Regions from separate parts of the Comamonas sp. 26 genome, predicted to be linked through region 2. Evidence: predicted binding sites of a transcription regulator. Region 2 holds the regulator's gene; each other region holds the start of a gene.
What was found. The regulator FNR, encoded in region 2, switches genes on or off when oxygen is low (the NO sensors DNR and NnrR bind a similar motif). The targets are predictions, from matches to a motif close to TTGATNNNNATCAA.
Positions count from the first base shown of each region.

Region 1 (4,184 bases), 700 kb from region 2:
CGCGCGACCTGATGGCCGTGCGCGCCGAAGAAGGTCTGACTACGGTTTATGAAGCCAGCAACGTGCAGCCTGTTGACTTTGAGAGCGCCAAGCCCAAGGTTCGCTACGAAAAAGATGGCCAGGTGCATGAAATCGAATGCGATTTCATCGCTGGTTGCGACGGCTTTCATGGCATCTGCCGTGCAAGCGCCCCTCAGGACAAGATCAAGACCTTTGAAAAGGTGTACCCGTTTGGCTGGCTGGGTCTGCTGTCCGATACGCCTCCGGTGTCGCACGAGCTGATTTACGCCAACACCGAGCGCGGTTTTGCCCTGTGCAGCCAGCGCAGCGCCACCCGAAGCCGTTACTACCTGCAAGTGCCGTTGACCGACAAGGTCGAAGACTGGAGTGACGAGGCCTTCTGGGAAGAACTCAAAAAGCGCCTGGACCCCGAAGCCCGTGCCAATCTGGTGACCGGCCCCTCGCTGGAAAAGAGCATTGCACCCCTGCGCAGTTTTGTGACCGAGCCCATGCGCTTTGGCCGCATGTTCCTGGCCGGCGATGCGGCGCACATCGTGCCTCCCACCGGAGCCAAGGGCCTGAATCTGGCGGCTTCCGACGTGGGCTATCTGTCGCAAGCCTTTACCGAGTACTACAAGGACAACTCCGAAGCCGGTATTGACCGTTACTCCGAGCAATGCCTGCGCCGTGTCTGGAAGGCTGAGCGCTTCTCGTGGTGGATGACTTCCATGCTGCACAACTTCCCCAATGAGGGCGAGTTCAACACCAAGGTGCAAGAGGCCGAGCTGGACTACATCGTCAACTCCGTCGCTGGCTCCACCTCGCTGGCCGAAAACTACGTGGGCCTGCCACTGGTTTAAGCCTGTGAGCCGATAGCTCTCGTCACTGCCCTGATGAGTGCCCAGGCGTCTGAGCAGGCACCGGGCTTTGACTGCCTGCATTGCTATGAGTGATGCAGGCAGTTTTTTCATCCATGCAATTTGGTTGCTGCAGCCTTGCGTAAATATCGATGCTGGACAAGATGTCAGCGCGTGCTACGAGGAGTAAGCTTGCCCACCTTATGGCGCACATCATGTTCTCTCCTCCCTATATCCCGCCAGCTCAGGCGGCCCAGTCCTTGCGCACGCACGGTTATGCCGTGCTGCAGCCCGAGGATTTTGCCCAGTGGATGGGCTTGAGTGTGAATGATCTGCAGGCCATGGATGCCGACTGGCAGGGTCTGCCTCCCGATGCGTTTCTTAAAGACGGTGGCCGCTACCGTCGCCGCCGCCACTCCTGCTTTGTGAGCGATGGCGATCATGTGCAGCAGGTGCCTCACCGCGCCCACTGGCAGCCTGTGGAATACAACGCGCTGCACGGCGGCATGCAGCGCATGTTCGACCCCATGCTGGATGCCACCACGCACAGCCCTGCATGGCTGGAGATGATCAATGCGCTGGGCCAGCTGGCCGATCAGGTCTTTTGCGCCGATGACTTGCACGAGCGCTGGTTTGTGGAGGCGCATCAGTTTCGCATCGACACCACCGACGGCATTGGCCGCCCCACACCTGAAGGCGCGCACCGTGATGGCGTAGATCTGGTCGCCGTGCTGCTGGTGAACCGCAAGGGCGTGAAGGGGGGCGAGACCCGCGTGTTTGAAGCCACTGGTCCCAATGGCCAGCGTTTCACGCTGACCGAGCCCTGGTCCATCATGCTGCTCGATGATGCGCGCATGATTCATGAAACCACGCCGATTCAACCGGCAGAGCCCGGCGGCGTGCGCGATACGCTGGTGCTGACCTACCGCCGTGGCAATTTTCAGGGTGCGGACTTGCAGGAGGCGGCTTCTTGATTGGTGCAATCAGCGGGGTTTAAAAAGTTGATTAAAACTGTAATGTACTCAGGTCATTAAAGTGACTTACGTGACGCTGCATGATGCGCGTCCGAGGGTGAAGAGAGGAGAGGCAGCTTCACCAAGCCATCCAACAAATTTAAAAGTAACTGGCCAACACCACGCCCCGCAGGCGTGGTTTTTTGTTATGAATCGTCTTTACGCCCTTAGCCTGTCTACGCTGACTGCTCTTGTAACGATAGTGGCTTGCTCGCCCACTGAGAACCCGCCGCCGCAGGCCCATATCAAGGAGCCCACCATTTACTTTCGTAATGGTCTAGAGATTCAGGTCGGCGAAAATGCTGTGCCCATTCATGGCGTGGAAGCATGTCCCTATGGTCTGGCCGCACCGGGTGGCTCCGTGGTCAATATGAATGATGCCAAGTGCCTTCGCTTGGCAGATGACACCGAGCAAATCGTGGTGATGCTGGATATGCCAGGCGGCATCGTGCAGGAAGAATGGACCGTGCGCCGCGATGCTCCCAGCAAGCCTTATGAGCCGGCTTTCAAGCATGTCTCACTGCTGCGTCCCGATGGAACGCGCATCACGATTACTGAAAAATCGGACAAACTGCTGGACAAGTGCTACGAATACGAAGCGGCTCACGTCTGCATCTGATTGGAATCTGATGGGGCTTGGGGCGGGACTTCAGGGTTGATTCAGATCAACACGCTGAGGCATGATGCAGTCAGACTGAACGTATCACACGGCGGTATTGTCTGATTCATTTGCCGCCACAACCCAAAAGGAGACGCATATGTCCATGTTCAATCACATTCTGGTTCCGGTCGATGGCTCCAAGCCTTCCTTGCTGGCCGCACGCAAGGCGGCAGAGCTTTCCAAGGTGTTTGGCAGCGCCGTCACGGCCGTCTATGTGGTGGACCCCTACCCCTTCACCGGTGTAGGTGCAGACTTTGCCTATGGCCAGTCGCAGTATCTGAGCGCAGCCACGGCTGAAGCCAATACGGCACTGGATGCTGTCAAGAGCATCATGGAAGAAGCGGGTGTGGCCGTGAAAACGCTGGTGGGCGAAGGCCACGCCGTGCATGAAGGTATTGTGAACACCATGGTCAGCGTGGGTGCCGATCTGATCGTTATGGGTTCGCAAGGCCGCCGTGGTCTTGAAAAGCTGATGCTCGGCAGCGTGACCCAGCGCGTGCTGGGTGCTGTCAAAATCCCCGTTCTTGTCGTGCGCGAATAAGCGAATAAAAGCAGCTCGTATATAAAAAAGACCTCCGATGGAGGTCTTTTGCATTGCGAGGCGTAAAGCGCTTAGTAGGATTACTGAATACTCGCGCCCGAGGCTTCAACGATGGCCTTGTTAGCCTTGAAGTCGGTCTGGAAGAATTGCTCAAATGCCTGCACGCTCATGGCCTTGGGCTCGGCACCCTGCGTCAGGATGGCTTCCTTGACTTCAGGCATGGCCAGCAGCTTGTTCACTTCGGCGTTGACCTTGTTCACGATAGGTGTGGGCGTGTTGCGGGGCATGAAGATGCCATACCAGGTGCTCACGTTAAAGCCCTTGAGGCCAGACTCCGCCAGCGTCGGTGTCTCAGGCAGCGAAGTGGAGCGGGCTGCAGATGTGACCGCAATGGCGCGCATCTTGCCGGCCTTGATCTGGCCGATGGCTGAGGGCACGGAAGACACCAGCAGGTCCACATTGCCAGACAGTGCATCCATCATTGCGGGGTTGGAGCCCTTGTAGGGGACGTGAGTCAGCTGAATGCCAGCGGCTTTTTCCAGCATCACGCCGGCCAGATGAATGCTGGTGCCGTTGCCGGGCGATCCGTAGGTAATCTTGGATGGATTCTTTTTAGCTGCCGCCACCACATCCGCCAGCGTTTTGTAAGGCGAGTTGGCTGCCGTTGCAATCACGATGGGGGTGTAGGCCACGTGGGCTACGGGGGTCAGATCTCGAGTGGGGTTCCAGGGCAGGCTTTTATACAGATAAGGGCCCAGAACCACATTGTCTTTTTGACCCATCACCATGTCATAGCCGGTGGGGGCAGATTTCACGGCTTCGGTAATGCCAATGGTGCCGCCTGCGCCAGCGCGGTTGTCGGGCACGACAGACCATTTGCTGACTTCGGTGAGCTTGCTGGCAATCACGCGCGAAAGAATGTCGGTGCCGCCGCCCGGTGGGAAGGGCACGATCATGCGCACAGGCTTGTTCGGATAATCCTTGGCGAGATCTTGTGCTGCGGCGGAGAAGCTCAGGCCCGTGCTTGCGATCACGGCTGTGCTGATGAGGATTTGGCGAAACATGAAAAAGAAACTCCAGAGACGAACGGGGGAGCGCTGGCCCGCATAAAA
Region 1 is NZ_PEFL01000001.1:2,238,417-2,242,600, reverse strand. It holds gene pobA (4-hydroxybenzoate 3-monooxygenase) at 1-860, shown strand, start outside; gene CLU84_RS10335 (2OG-Fe dioxygenase family protein) at 1,061-1,831, shown strand; gene CLU84_RS10330 (hypothetical protein) at 2,019-2,489, shown strand; gene CLU84_RS10325 (universal stress protein) at 2,635-3,072, shown strand; gene CLU84_RS10320 (tripartite tricarboxylate transporter substrate binding protein) at 3,153-4,136, opposite strand.
Region 1: CLU84_RS10325 (universal stress protein) is a predicted target of FNR. The motif match lies at 2,526-2,539, and genes of this name have one in related genera.

Region 2 (4,184 bases):
GGCAAGGCCCCAGGCCATGACGGCCACATGCATCAGCGCCCACAACTGCTGCAGCGCTGTCGCCTGATTCGTCAGCCAAGCCAGGCTTTCCATGGCGACAGCGGCAATGCTGCCCAGCAAGGCGTAGCCCGCAATGCGTCCCAGATGGAACATGCCGGTGCGCAGCCATTGCCACTTTTGCAAACCGTGCACCGAAATGACTTGCTCGGCATTTGCGGCACCAGAAGGGCGAGCACCCGTCACCACGCTGCAAGGTGCAGCACACATAACAAGACAATGGGGCCCACCTACGAGCCCCATGATCAAAGCAGTCCAGACCAGCGAAAACAGCATGCGCTAGATGATGCGTGAAAACCGTGCACGGGTCCTGTCAGCTTGCAAATAGCGGTCAAACAGCATGGCTACTCCGCGCACAAAAAACCAACCCAGCCCCGTGACCTTGAAACCTTCGTCAGACAACTCAATCAGCCCATTGACCTGCATCTCCTTGAGCTCAGCCAGCTCGCTTCCAAAATACTCGCGAAAGTTGATCAACCAGGCCTGCTCCATGGGCTCAAACAGTACCGCCCCCTGGCACATGATGGACATGATGACGGCGCGGCGCACCAGGTCGTCACGCGACAGCGCCAGCCCACGCTGCACAGGCAGCACACCAGCATCAATCGCGTCGTAATACTCTTCCAGCGTCTTGACGTTCTGGCTATAAGTCGCGCCTACCTTGCCGATAGCCGAGACACCCAGTGCAATCAGATCGCAGTCTGGCTGCGTGCTATAGCCCTGAAAGTTGCGATGCAAGCGGCCCTGACGTTTTGCAATAGCCAGTGAATCGGTGGGCAGCGCAAAGTGATCCATGCCCACATAAACATAGCCGCCGCCCATAAAAGCATCAATCGCGCCCGAGAGCATGTTCAGCTTATCCTGCCCCATGGGCAGGTCCGCCGATTCGATGCGGCGCTGCGGCTTGAAGCGCTCTGGCAGGTGGGCGTAGGCATATAGCGCAATGCGATCAGGCCTCAGCTCATTGACCTGAGCCAGCGTGCGCGCAAACGACTCCGGCGTCTGTTTAGGCAGGCCGTAGATCAGGTCTACATTGATGGAGACAAAGCCCAGCCGACGTGCTTCGGCCACCAAGGCAAAGACCTGCTCGGCAGGCTGCTCTCGGTGCACGGCTTTTTGTACGGCAGAGTCAAAGTCCTGCACGCCAAAGCTCATGCGGTTAAAGCCCATATCCTTGAGCACTTTCAGGCGCTCATTGCTGACGGTTCGTGGGTCGACCTCAATCGAGTACTCGCCCACCGCATCGAGCTTGAAATGCTCACGCATCAGCGCCATCAGTTGCTGCAACTCGGCATCGCTGAAGAACGTGGGCGTGCCGCCGCCCAGATGCAGCTGACTCACAACCTGACCCTTGCCGCAATGCGCCGTGTGCATGGTCAGTTCACGCGCCAGGTAGTCCAAGTATTCGGCGGCCTTTTCGTGGTGCTTGGTGACGATTTTGTTGCAGGCGCAGTAATAGCAAAGCGACTCACAAAATGGCACATGCACATAGACAGACAAAGGCAAGGCGCGCGCACCTGTGTGCGCTTTGCGTTGCTCCAGCGCCAGGATGTAGTCTTCTGCGCCGAAAGCCTCAACAAATCGGTCGGCTGTTGGGAACGATGTGTAGCGAGGCCCAGGAATATCAAAGCGGCTCAGCAACTCGGGCGTGACAGCGGTCATAACTACTCGTCAGTGTGCGCCCGCACCTCTCAAAAGTATTTATTAACAAAGGCATCTAGCCCTGAAAACATCACTATAAAGAAGCAGAGGCGCATATTTTTGAATGAATATGAGCAATGTGCCTCAAGCCATTCACCCTGTCCTTGATGAAAATCAAGAGACAGCAAGGCAAGTGCTGCGACAATTTGATCCATCTCATTACCAAACACGAGGTCAATGACCGGCACGACTCTCTTATTGAAGTCTGTCTGTGCCGTTGCTAAAAGCCCATGAATCTTCAGACCATCAAAGCATCCTGCTCCAACTGCAATCTGCGTGAACTGTGCATGCCCATGGGCCTGGACGATGAACAAATGGAGCGCATTGACGAAATTGTGGCCACACGCCGCAAGATCAAGCGTGGCGGGCTGCTGTTTCGCAACGGTGAAGACTTCACCTCGCTGTACGCGATTCGCACAGGCTTCTTCAAGACCAGCGTCGCCACCGAAGACGGTCGCGATCAGGTTACGGGCTTTCAGATGGCGGGCGAAATCATTGGACTGGATGGCATCGTCAACGACCACCACACCTGCGATGCTGTGGCGCTGGAAGATGCCGAAGTCTGCGTCATGCCGTTTGACAAGCTTGAGCAGCTCTCGCGCGAAGTCACGGCCCTGCAAAACCACGTGCATAAGGTCATGAGCCGTGAAATCGTGCGCGAGCATGGCGTGATGCTGCTACTGGGCAGCATGCGCGCTGAAGAGCGTCTGGCCGCTTTTGTGCTGAACCTGGTGCAGCGCCTGGCGGCCCGTGGTTTTTCCAAGTCAGAGCTGGTGCTGCGTATGACGCGCGAAGAAATTGGCAGCTACCTGGGCCTCAAGCTTGAGACCGTGAGCCGCACTTTCTCCAAGTTTGCCGAAGAAGGCATTGTGGAAGTCAAGCAGCGCCACCTGCGCATTCTGGATACCGAGGCGCTCAAGCGCATCGTCAATAGCCAGCAATGCAGAGCTGATTGAGCATTAACTCCAGAAACAAGGCCCGCATCAGCGGGCTTTTTGTTTTTGCAGCGCGCCTTAATCAGGCTGCGGAGAAGAGACAATACCGCCGTTCAAATCACTGGCTGAGCGCCCCAGCGCGACCGTCATCAGGGCGCCGATGATAGAAACCGCCCAGAAGGCAAAAAAGGCCACGGTATAGATGGCGCTGCGCGACCATTCCATTGGTGAGCCTAGCCAGTGCACATCCAGCGGGTCCACAAAGGCAAATACCACCAGCTCCATGATTGCTGCCGCCAGAAAGGCAGGCCAGACAATCCATATCCAGCGTCGAGCTTCCATCGCGAATCTCCTTGGATCGTGGGTTTGATCGTATTTTGCACAAGTGTTGTGACTTCAAACACCACCTCACGGGCATGCACCAAGGCGGAAAACCCTGAATCACTATGATTTCAAGAGCATCTAGCGCCTTCTGCTAATTGATATCAAGATCTTTCATATCTATAAGCCAAGTAGATCAAGCGCTAAACGCTCCTATTTTCAAGGCAGCAACAACAAAGGCCGCAAAGCGGCCTTGAGATGGAAGTCTTGCGACGACTTCAGCGGTCGGTCGGGTGATCCTTGGCAGGCGTTGCCGCATGGTTGCGACCGGTGACGGCCGGGGCCAGACTTTTCTCGTTCTCGGACAGGCGCTGGTTGATCTCCAGACCATGGCGGTAGTAGTCAGGGTCGATCACGGGATCAGGCCTGCTCATTGCAATATAAGCCGTCACCACACCCGCAATCACCACCACTAAGGGGCCGGAAATCACGAGCCAGACATGGGCAAATTTCCACCAGGGTTTGCCATCCTCGGGGTGAATAATCTTGACCGCTTTCGTGGCCTTGGCTTGTGCTGCCGACATGATGAAACCTCTTATTCAGTGATTCTGCAGTGCACGCCAGATCATGGCTGGCACGCACTGCAAATTGTTGCCGATTGGCGATGTCCTTGCGTGATCTCAGAGATGCATTTCTGAGATCACGCACGCTTTAGCGTGGCACCAGGAAGACGGTCTTTTCAGAGACCTTTCCAGACCCAGCCTTCACCGCATCCAGATTGAAGTAAACCGGGTGCGAGCCAGGCGCTGCCGAGCCATACGGAATCTGCAGACGCACCGCAATACCGCGTGTTTCGGCCGGGCCGACAACGACTTCCTGCTCAGACGCCACTTCCAGATGATCCAGCCCGGTTGCGCTGATGCGGTAGCGCTGCTCGGACTCGGTGGCGTTCATGATCTGCAGGCGATAGACGTTCTCCAGCTTGCCGCCGGCCACAATGCGCGACAGCGCCGCACGGTCACGAATCACGTCGACCTTCAGCGGCTCTCGCATGACCAGACTGGCAATCATGGCCGTGCTGAGCACTACCAGCACCGCTGTGTAAATAAGTACACGCGGGCGGAAGATGCGGCGAATCACCTGGGCATGTTTCCACGCACGGGTAATGGC
Region 2 is NZ_PEFL01000001.1:1,538,010-1,542,193, reverse strand. It holds gene CLU84_RS07075 (sulfite exporter TauE/SafE family protein) at 1-333, opposite strand, end outside; gene hemN (oxygen-independent coproporphyrinogen III oxidase) at 337-1,719, opposite strand; gene CLU84_RS21800 (hypothetical protein) at 1,749-1,946, opposite strand; gene fnr (fumarate/nitrate reduction transcriptional regulator Fnr) at 1,989-2,714, shown strand; gene CLU84_RS07060 (hypothetical protein) at 2,772-3,035, opposite strand; gene CLU84_RS07055 (FixH family protein) at 3,293-3,598, opposite strand; gene ccoG (cytochrome c oxidase accessory protein CcoG) at 3,726-4,184, opposite strand, start outside.

Region 3 (4,184 bases), 1.2 Mb from region 2:
GTGGCGACCTCCATCTCTTCGGGGGTCTTGCCTGTCAGTGGTTGGATGGCTTCGGCAAGCCGCCGGTTGTGCTCGGCTTTGCGGACATCCGCTCCCTTTTTTGACTGACCCGTCATCTTGTCCACGCCCTGTGTGGGCGTGGTGTCGATGGCCTTGGCTCCCACACATGGCTCATGTGAGTAGCCTGTCTTGCCGTTGATCTCGCAACGATAGACCTGCTGACCAAGGGCCACCAGCGGCACGATCTGTAGACAGGTCAATAGCAGGCTGCCGGCGTGTTTTTGAGGCATGGGACAGGTCTTACTGGGGTGCCTGCTGGCGCAATGCCGCCAGCTCTTCGTCGCTGAACACGCGCGAGCGGGTCAAAAAGGCCTTGCCTTCCGGTCCCTCCAGCGACAGCGTGCCGCCGCCATGGCCGTCGATCACGTCGATGATGAGCTGGGTGTGCTGCCAGTACTCAAACTGCGAGACGCTCATGTAAAACGGCAGGCCACCAATCTCGCCCAGCTTCACGTCGCCGGGGCCGATGGTCAGCTCACCCTCGATATAGCAATTGGCTGCGCTGTTGTCGCAGCAGCCGCCGGACTGGTGAAAAAACAGATTCGGCCCGTATTTGGCGCGGAGCACATCGATCAATGCAATTGTGGCCGGGGTGGCAATGACGCGATAGACCATGATGCTCTCCCTATGTGGCTGCGCTACCCGAGCTCACGCTCGGATGGCGCAGCAATGCATATTCGGCGTTGCTTTAAGCGGCGATGTCCAGCACCACGCGGCCTTCAATCTTGCCCTGGTGCATGCGGGCAAAGATATCGTTGATGTTTTCCAGCTTGTCGGTCGAGACCGTCGCCTTGACCTTGCCTTGGGCGGCAAAGTCCAGTGACTCCTGCAGATCCAGCCGGGTTCCGACGATGGAGCCGCGCACCGTGATGCCCTGAAGCACCATGGAGAAGATAGGGAGTGGGAAATCTCCTGGCGGCAAGCCATTGAGGGAAACCGTTCCGCCTCGGCGCACCATGCCCAGCGCCTGCTCAAAGGCCTTGGGTGACACGGCCGTGACCAGCACGCCATGTGCACCGTCAATCTCTTTTTGCAGATAGGCCGCAGGGTCTGTCGTCATGGCATTGACGGTGACGGTGGCACCCAATTGGCGCGCCAGGGCGAGCTTGGAGTCGTCAATGTCTACTGCCGCCACATTGAAGCCCATGGCTTTGGCGTATTGCACGGCCATGTGGCCTAGGCCGCCGACACCTGAGATCACCACCCAGTCGCCGGGCTTGGCATCGGTGACCTTTAGACCTTTGTACACCGTGACCCCGGCGCAGAGTACGGGAGCGATGTCGACAAACCCTACATTCGGCGGCAGGTGGCCCACATAGTTGGGGTCGGCCAGCGCGTAATCGGCAAAGCCGCCATTGACCGAGTAGCCGGTATTGGTTTGGGATTCACACAAGGTCTCCCAGCCGCCGATGCAGTGGCGGCAAAACCCGCAGGCGCTGTGCAGCCAGGGCACGCCCACGCGGTCGCCTTCCTTGACATGCTTGACGTTTTTGCCCACAGCGGCGACATAGCCGACGCCCTCGTGGCCAGGAATGAAGGGGGGATGGGGTTTGACAGGCCAGTCGCCTTCCGCAGCATGCAGGTCGGTGTGGCACACGCCGGAGGCAGCGATCTTGACCAAAATTTGATCGTCCGCCGGGCGTGGTACGGGCATTTCTTCAATGGTGAGGGGCTTCCCGAAGGAGCGCACCACGGCAGCTTTCATGGTCTGGGGTAAAGACATCAGAGTACCTTCTTGAAGTAGGGAGCACGGCCACAGCCGGTGGGCTGTGCGTGTACCTTGTCAAAGAACCATGCGGGTGGCATGGATGTTGTACGCAGGCCGGATGGCCCTGTGCAGAAGACCGTCGCGCATCCTGGGAAAGAGCAACGATCTCCATGCACTATGAAGCCTCAGGTGTCTCAAGGCATTTGAGGCAGCTCAAATAGGCCTCTTTTTCGCCACGATGTCATGTGGCGGTCATCTTCAAAAGAAGCCGAGTTTGGATTCGGAGTAGGACACCAGCAGGTTCTTGGTCTGCTGGTAGTGGTTCAGCATCATCTTGTGGTTCTCCCGCCCTATGCCCGATTCCTTGTAGCCGCCAAACGCCGCATGCGCGGGGTAGGCGTGGTAGCAGTTGGTCCACACGCGTCCAGCCTTGATGGCGCGGCCCATGCGGTAGGCGACGTTGCCGTTGCGGCTCCACACACCGGCGCCCAGACCGTACAGCGTGTCATTGGCCAGCTCCAGCGCTTCTTCCTCGGTTTTGAAGGTGGTCACGGCCAGCACGGGGCCGAAGATTTCTTCCTGGAAGATGCGCATCTTGTTGTGGCCTTTGAAGATGGTGGGCTGCACGTAATAGCCACCATCCAGTGCACCGCCTAGCTGTGCCTGCGCGCCGCCACACAGTACTTCAGCACCTTCTTGCTTGCCCAATTCCAGGTAGGACAGGATCTTGGTCAGCTGCTCCTTGCTGGCCTGCGCGCCCATCATGCTGGTGGGGTCCAGCGGGTCGGCATGTTTGATGGCTGCGACACGCTGGAGCACGCGCTCCATGAACTTTTCGTAGATGGATTCGTGGATTAGCGCGCGCGATGGGCAGGTACAGACCTCGCCCTGGTTGAAGGCAAACAGCACCAAGCCTTCGATGGCTTTGTCGAGGAAGCTGTCGTCTTTGTCCATCACATCGGCAAAGAAGATATTGGGCGACTTGCCGCCCAGCTCCAGTGTGGCAGGAATCAGGCTGTTGGCAGCGGCTTGCGCAATCACGCGGCCGGTGCTGGTGGAGCCGGTGAAGGCAATCTTGGCAATGCGTTTGCTTTGCGCCAGCGGCATGCCGGCTTCTCGGCCAAAGCCGTTGACGATGTTGAGCACGCCGGGCGGCAGCAAATCACCAATCAGTTTTGCCAGCACCAGAATGGAGATGGGCGTTTGCTCCGCAGGCTTGAGCACCACGCAGTTGCCGGCCGCCAGCGCGGGTGCCAGCTTCCACGCCGCCATCAGGATGGGGAAGTTCCACGGAATGATCTGCCCCACCACGCCCAGCGGCTCGTGAAAGTGATAGGCCACGGTGTCGCCATCAATCTGGCTGATACCGCCTTCCTGCGTGCGAATGGCGCCTGCAAAGTAGCGGAAGTGGTCGGCCGTCAGCGGAATGTCGGCGGCCAGCGTTTCGCGGATGGCTTTGCCGTTGTCTATGGTTTCCACATAGGCCAGCAACTCGCGGTTGGCGTCAATGCGGTCGGCAATCTGCAGCAGGATGTTGCTGCGTTCGGTGGGGCTGGTCTTGCCCCAGGCATCGGCGGCGGCGTGGGCTGCATCGATGGCTTTTTCAATATCGGCCGCAGTGCCCCGCGCGGCCTTGGTGTAGACCTTGCCGATGATGGGCGTGACTACGTCGAAATACTCGCCCCCGCTGGGCGGAACCCATTGGCCGCCAATAAAGTTTTCATAGCGGTCTTGGTATGTATGCAGCGCACCGGACTGGCCGGGAAGGGCGTAAGCCATGGGTAACCTCCAGAGCAAGAAAGCAGGGGGAATAAAAGGTGTGCAGGCCTTACTTCACGGTGGTCGTGAAGCCTGCAGTCCTACATATTCCGGCCTGACTTGGTGCTCGATGGAGGCGGTTTTCCCTCTGCGGGATTTCCCTTGGCGTGCAAAGGCTCAGACGGCAGGTGTCGCCGAGTCGGGCAAATGGGTTGCAGTCACTTGTGGTTGTTGCAATTGCAGTGCAACTGCCTGTTCGCGTGCCTGGCTTACCGCATCGCCAATGGCTTTTCCTTTGAGTCCGCGCAGGGCGGCGGCCTGTGCGACGGGGGCGGTCTCTACGGCCAGCGCGGCGTTCAGCGCACTGCCCAGGCGCTGGCGCTGCGGGTAGGGGGCTTCTTCAAAACCCAGGCGGCCACGGGCGTCGCATTCGCAGGCCAACAGGGTTTCTTCAAAGCGTTCGGGCTTGCGTATGGCGTCGCAGCGCTCCAGCAATCGCAGCATGGCTGCGGCATTCAGCTCATTGCTGCGGTGAATGTTGCCATGCTCGCGGGCCACGACTTCGGCCAGTTCCTTGCAGTCATTGGGCACGCGCCAGCGGTCGCAGACCTGCAGCAGCAGGCGGGCGCTGCGCTGCTCGTGGCCGATGTGGCGCGGC
Region 3 is NZ_PEFL01000001.1:289,655-293,838, forward strand. It holds gene CLU84_RS01375 (DUF4124 domain-containing protein) at 1-290, opposite strand, end outside; gene CLU84_RS01380 (DUF779 domain-containing protein) at 301-675, opposite strand; gene adhP (alcohol dehydrogenase AdhP) at 749-1,783, opposite strand; gene CLU84_RS01390 (aldehyde dehydrogenase family protein) at 2,027-3,547, opposite strand; gene CLU84_RS01395 (multifunctional CCA addition/repair protein) at 3,704-4,184, opposite strand, start outside.
Region 3: adhP (alcohol dehydrogenase AdhP) is a predicted target of FNR. The motif match lies at 1,972-1,985, and genes of this name have one in related genera.

Region 4 (4,184 bases), 490 kb from region 2:
CGCACCATAGGCTTGCGTTACAGCCGCTTCAGACTGGTAAAGCTGCTCATCCGCACGGGTGCCGCGTGCATCTGCACTCAGCACTTTTTGCATCTGTGCGGGCAGCTGGCCTGCCATCAGCAAATCGGTCTGGCCAGCGACCAAATCCACGGTCTGGGCACGCAGCATTTCAAGCGCCATGGCGCGGCGCACAGCGCTCTTGCGGCTGCGCAGGCCATGCCACAAGGCAATACCCCAGCCAGCCAACAGCAACCAGACCCAAGCCAGCAGCCCCAGCCAGCCGTGCATCAAGCCAAAGGCCAGAGCCAGCAGCAAGGCTGCACCGAAGGCGGCAGCAGCGGGCACCAGCAGCCGAAGATAAAGGTTGTCCAGCGCATCGACGTCTGCGGTCAGGCGCTGCAGCAGTCGTGCCGGGCGTTGCAGCAGCAGGCGTGCGGCCTGTGGTGCGGCCCAGCTGCGAAACAGTTTTTCGCGCAGCGCGGCCAGAACGGCCAGCGTGCCATCATGGGTGACCAGTCGCTCGGCATAACGCGCGCCGGTGCGGCCCACGGCCAGCAGGCGAATGCCGGCCGATGGCATGAACACATCAAACACCAGTGCCGTAGCAGGCAGCAGCCCGGCCAGTGCGGTAGCGGTAATGAACCAGCCGGACAAACCCAGCAAGGCCATACCCATGACCACCGTGAGCGCAGCCAGCGCCGCGCCACCCAGCCAGAGTTTGCGGGGCGCCATATGGGCCAGTTCACGCAGGACCTGGCCCAGTGTCTGCAGATTACGGCTCATACACCCTCCTTGCAGAATTCGGCGTCCAGATGAGTGCTCGCACCCACCGCAGACATCGCGATCACCCGGTCCATTGACGATGCTAACTCAGCATCATGGGTGGCAACAATCAGCGTACGCCCTGCTGCGATCTGTTTGAGGGACAGCGCAATCTGGCGGGCAGTCTCTGTATCAAGGTGGGCAGTAGGTTCATCGACCAACAACAGTCCGGCTGACGGATTGACCGCCAGCCGTGCCAACGCCAATCTCACCACTTCACCGCCAGACAGGCCAGAGCCGCCCTCACCCAGACTCATTCCAGGTCTTTCGGCCAGCACCTGGTCCAGCGCAGCTTGGCGAGTAGCTTCGGCGATCTGCTCACCCGTCAAACCTGCGCGGCCCAACCCTATATTGCGCGCTACAGAACCGGCAAACACATGTGGCTGCTGACTCATCCACGCCATGCGCGCGCGCAGCGCTGCGGCGGTCTGGGCATTGAGTAGCAAGCCGTCTATGCGAATTTCGCCCTCTTGCACGGGCAGCAAGCCCGCCAGCTGGGCCAGCAGCACCGATTTGCCACTGCCGCTGGGGCTCCACAGCGCCACATGCTCACCCGCATGCACTTGCAGAGAAACGGAGGCCAGCCTGGTCTGAGCACCAGGGGCCTGAACATTCAGACCCGAAATGCTCACTGATGCGCCCTGGTATTGCGCAAGATGCTCACTTTCTTGCAGCGACTGCACATCACCCACTACCCGCACGGTTTGCTGCTGCAAGTCTTGCAAAGTCTTGAGGGCGGCCTCGCCAGCGGCGCGGTTATGCCAGACGGCAGACAGGTCGCGAAGCGGTTCAAAAAATGCAGGGGCCAGCAGCAGCACAAACAAGCCCTGCCCCAGGCTGAGCTTATCGCCCCAAGCGCCAAAGTTCAGTGTGCCCAGCAGGTGAAAGCCGATATAGACGGCGACCATGGCCACGCCCAGCGCCGAAAAAAGCTCCAGCACGGCAGAGGACAAAAAGGCGATGCGCAGCACGCGCATGGTGCGGGTACGCAGGTCTTCAGCGTGGCTGCGCAGGCGCTGCGCCGTCAAGTCCACAGCGTACAGAGCGCGCAAAGTGCTCAGGCCGCGCAGGCGGTCCAGCAAAAAAGCATTCATGTGACCGAGCTGCAACATCTGCTCTTCGCTGGCGGCCTTGGCACGCCAGCCCACAATAGCCATGAACAATGGAATCAGCGGTGCAGCCACTATCAAAATCAAAGCTGCAACCCAAGACTGGCTGGCCACTGCAGCCACCATGACCAATGGCAGCAGACGTACGCGCAGCATGGCACTCTGATAACGCGACAGCCAAGGGACGATGGCTTCGGCCTGCTCTGCCACCGCACTGGCGGCCAAGCCAGATGGGGCACGCGCTTTATCCAGTGGCGATGCCTTTGCCAGGGCTTGCACAACCTGAGAGCGCAAACGGCTGAGCTGAGTACGCGCAGCGCGATTGGCTTGCAACGCGCCGTGGCCTTCAGCCCATGCGCGCACCAAGCCCAGCAGCAACACACCCAGGGCCATGGGCCAGACGCGGCTTACACCCAGTCCATTCGCCATGGTTTGCACGGCCCAGGCGAGTAAGGCAGCCTGCGGCAGCCAGATCAAACCCGCCAGAACCTGCCACACCGCGCCTGCGCTGGGCCTGCGGATGACGTCAGTCAAGGCAGTTTTTCCCGCAGCGGCATCAGCATCAGAGGTGAATGGGAGCATGTACTGGTTTTCTCAATTTTCAGAAATTACTGAAATTTACGTAATAATACTTTCTTTTGACAATCATCATGACTTTCTTTTCAAAAGCCAACTGCAGGACTTGAACGACATTGACATTCATCAAGCACAGAGCGACTTGATACATGCCAACCTTTTTTACACGTATCCGTCACATTTGAGTAACGTCAAGTCAGCTTGCGCTCATAAAAAAGGCACCCGAGGGTGCCTTTTCTTTGGGTACTGAAGCGCACCTCAAGCCGCCAGCAAATTGGCCTTGGCCTGTGCGTACTCACGCTTGAGACGTGCCACTAGCTCGGCAGTGGGCTGCACCTTCTCCACAGCGGCAATGCCCTGACCGCAGCCCCAGATGTCCTTCCACGCCTTTTGCGCACCGCCACCAAAGTTCATCTTGCTGGGGTCGGATTCAGGCAGGTTATCTGGGTCCAGACCTGCTGCGCGAATCGACGGTGCCAGATAGTTGCCATGCACGCCGGTGAACAGGTTGCTGTAGACCACATCGTCGGATGTGCCTTCGACAATCGCCTGCTTGTAGGCGTCGGTTGCACGCGCTTCATCGGTGGCAATAAAGGCCGAGCCGATATAGGCAAAGTCTGCGCCCATGGCCTGCGCAGCCAGCACAGCGCCGCCGGTGGCGATGGCACCGGACAGAGCCAAAGGGCCGTCAAACCACTGGCGAATTTCCTGCACCAGCGCAAACGGGCTTTTCTCGCCTGCGTGACCACCTGCACCGGCAGCCACGGCGATCAGGCCATCGGCACCTTTTTCAATCGCCTTGCGCGCAAACTTGTTGTTGATGATGTCGTGCAGCACCACCCCACCCCAGCTGTGCACGGCTTGGTTCACGTCCTCGCGCGCGCCCAGGCTGGTGATGACGATGGGCACCTTGTACTTGGCGCAGACCTGCATGTCGTGCTCCAGCCGGTCATTGCTTTTGTGCACGATCTGGTTGATGGCGAACGGGGCCGAAGGCTGGTCCGGATGGGCCTTGTCCCATGCGGCCAGCGTTTCCGTGATCTCGGCCAGCCAGTCTTCCAGCAGCTCAGCCGGGCGGGCGTTGAGCGAGGGCATGGAGCCAACGATGCCGGCCTTGCACTGCTCAATCACGAGCTTGGGATTGCTGATGATAAAAAGCGGCGAGCCAATGACCGGCAAAGCCAGCTTTTTGAGGGCAGGTGGCAGTTTGGACATGTGTTTGTCTCCTTATCAATTTTATAAAAATGAGCTGTAACGCTTATAGATATTGCGCAAGCAGCTCTTATTTCAGAAGCAGCTCTTTGACAGGTCAATGAACTGGCCTGAGGCCAGTTTCACCGGCCTGAATGCCGACTCCTGTCCCGTTGGCAACAGTGCTGATCGCGTGTGTCGTACCACTACAAAAAAGGCCTGTAAGCAGGGTTGCTACAGGCCTTTGTCTTATTGCGTCACCCGCCCTGCGGCATTGACGATGGACAAGTCCACATACTTAGACCCTACCTGACCGGGCTTGAAACTCACCCAGTAGCCGCCCAGGTCATAGGCCTCCAGCCCACGCAAGGCCGTGCTGACTTTCTCAGGCGTGACGGGCTGGCTGCGGCGCATGGCTTCCACGATGACCTTGGCATTCACATAGCCTTCCATCATGGCGAAGCTCACCGGCACTTGCAGCGTCTT
Region 4 is NZ_PEFL01000001.1:1,050,807-1,054,990, reverse strand. It holds gene CLU84_RS04840 (amino acid ABC transporter ATP-binding/permease protein) at 1-783, opposite strand, end outside; gene cydD (thiol reductant ABC exporter subunit CydD) at 780-2,513, opposite strand; gene CLU84_RS04825 (nitronate monooxygenase family protein) at 2,766-3,722, opposite strand; gene CLU84_RS04820 (ABC transporter substrate-binding protein) at 3,948-4,184, opposite strand, start outside.
Region 4: cydD (thiol reductant ABC exporter subunit CydD) is a predicted target of FNR. The motif match lies at 2,624-2,637, and genes of this name have one in related genera.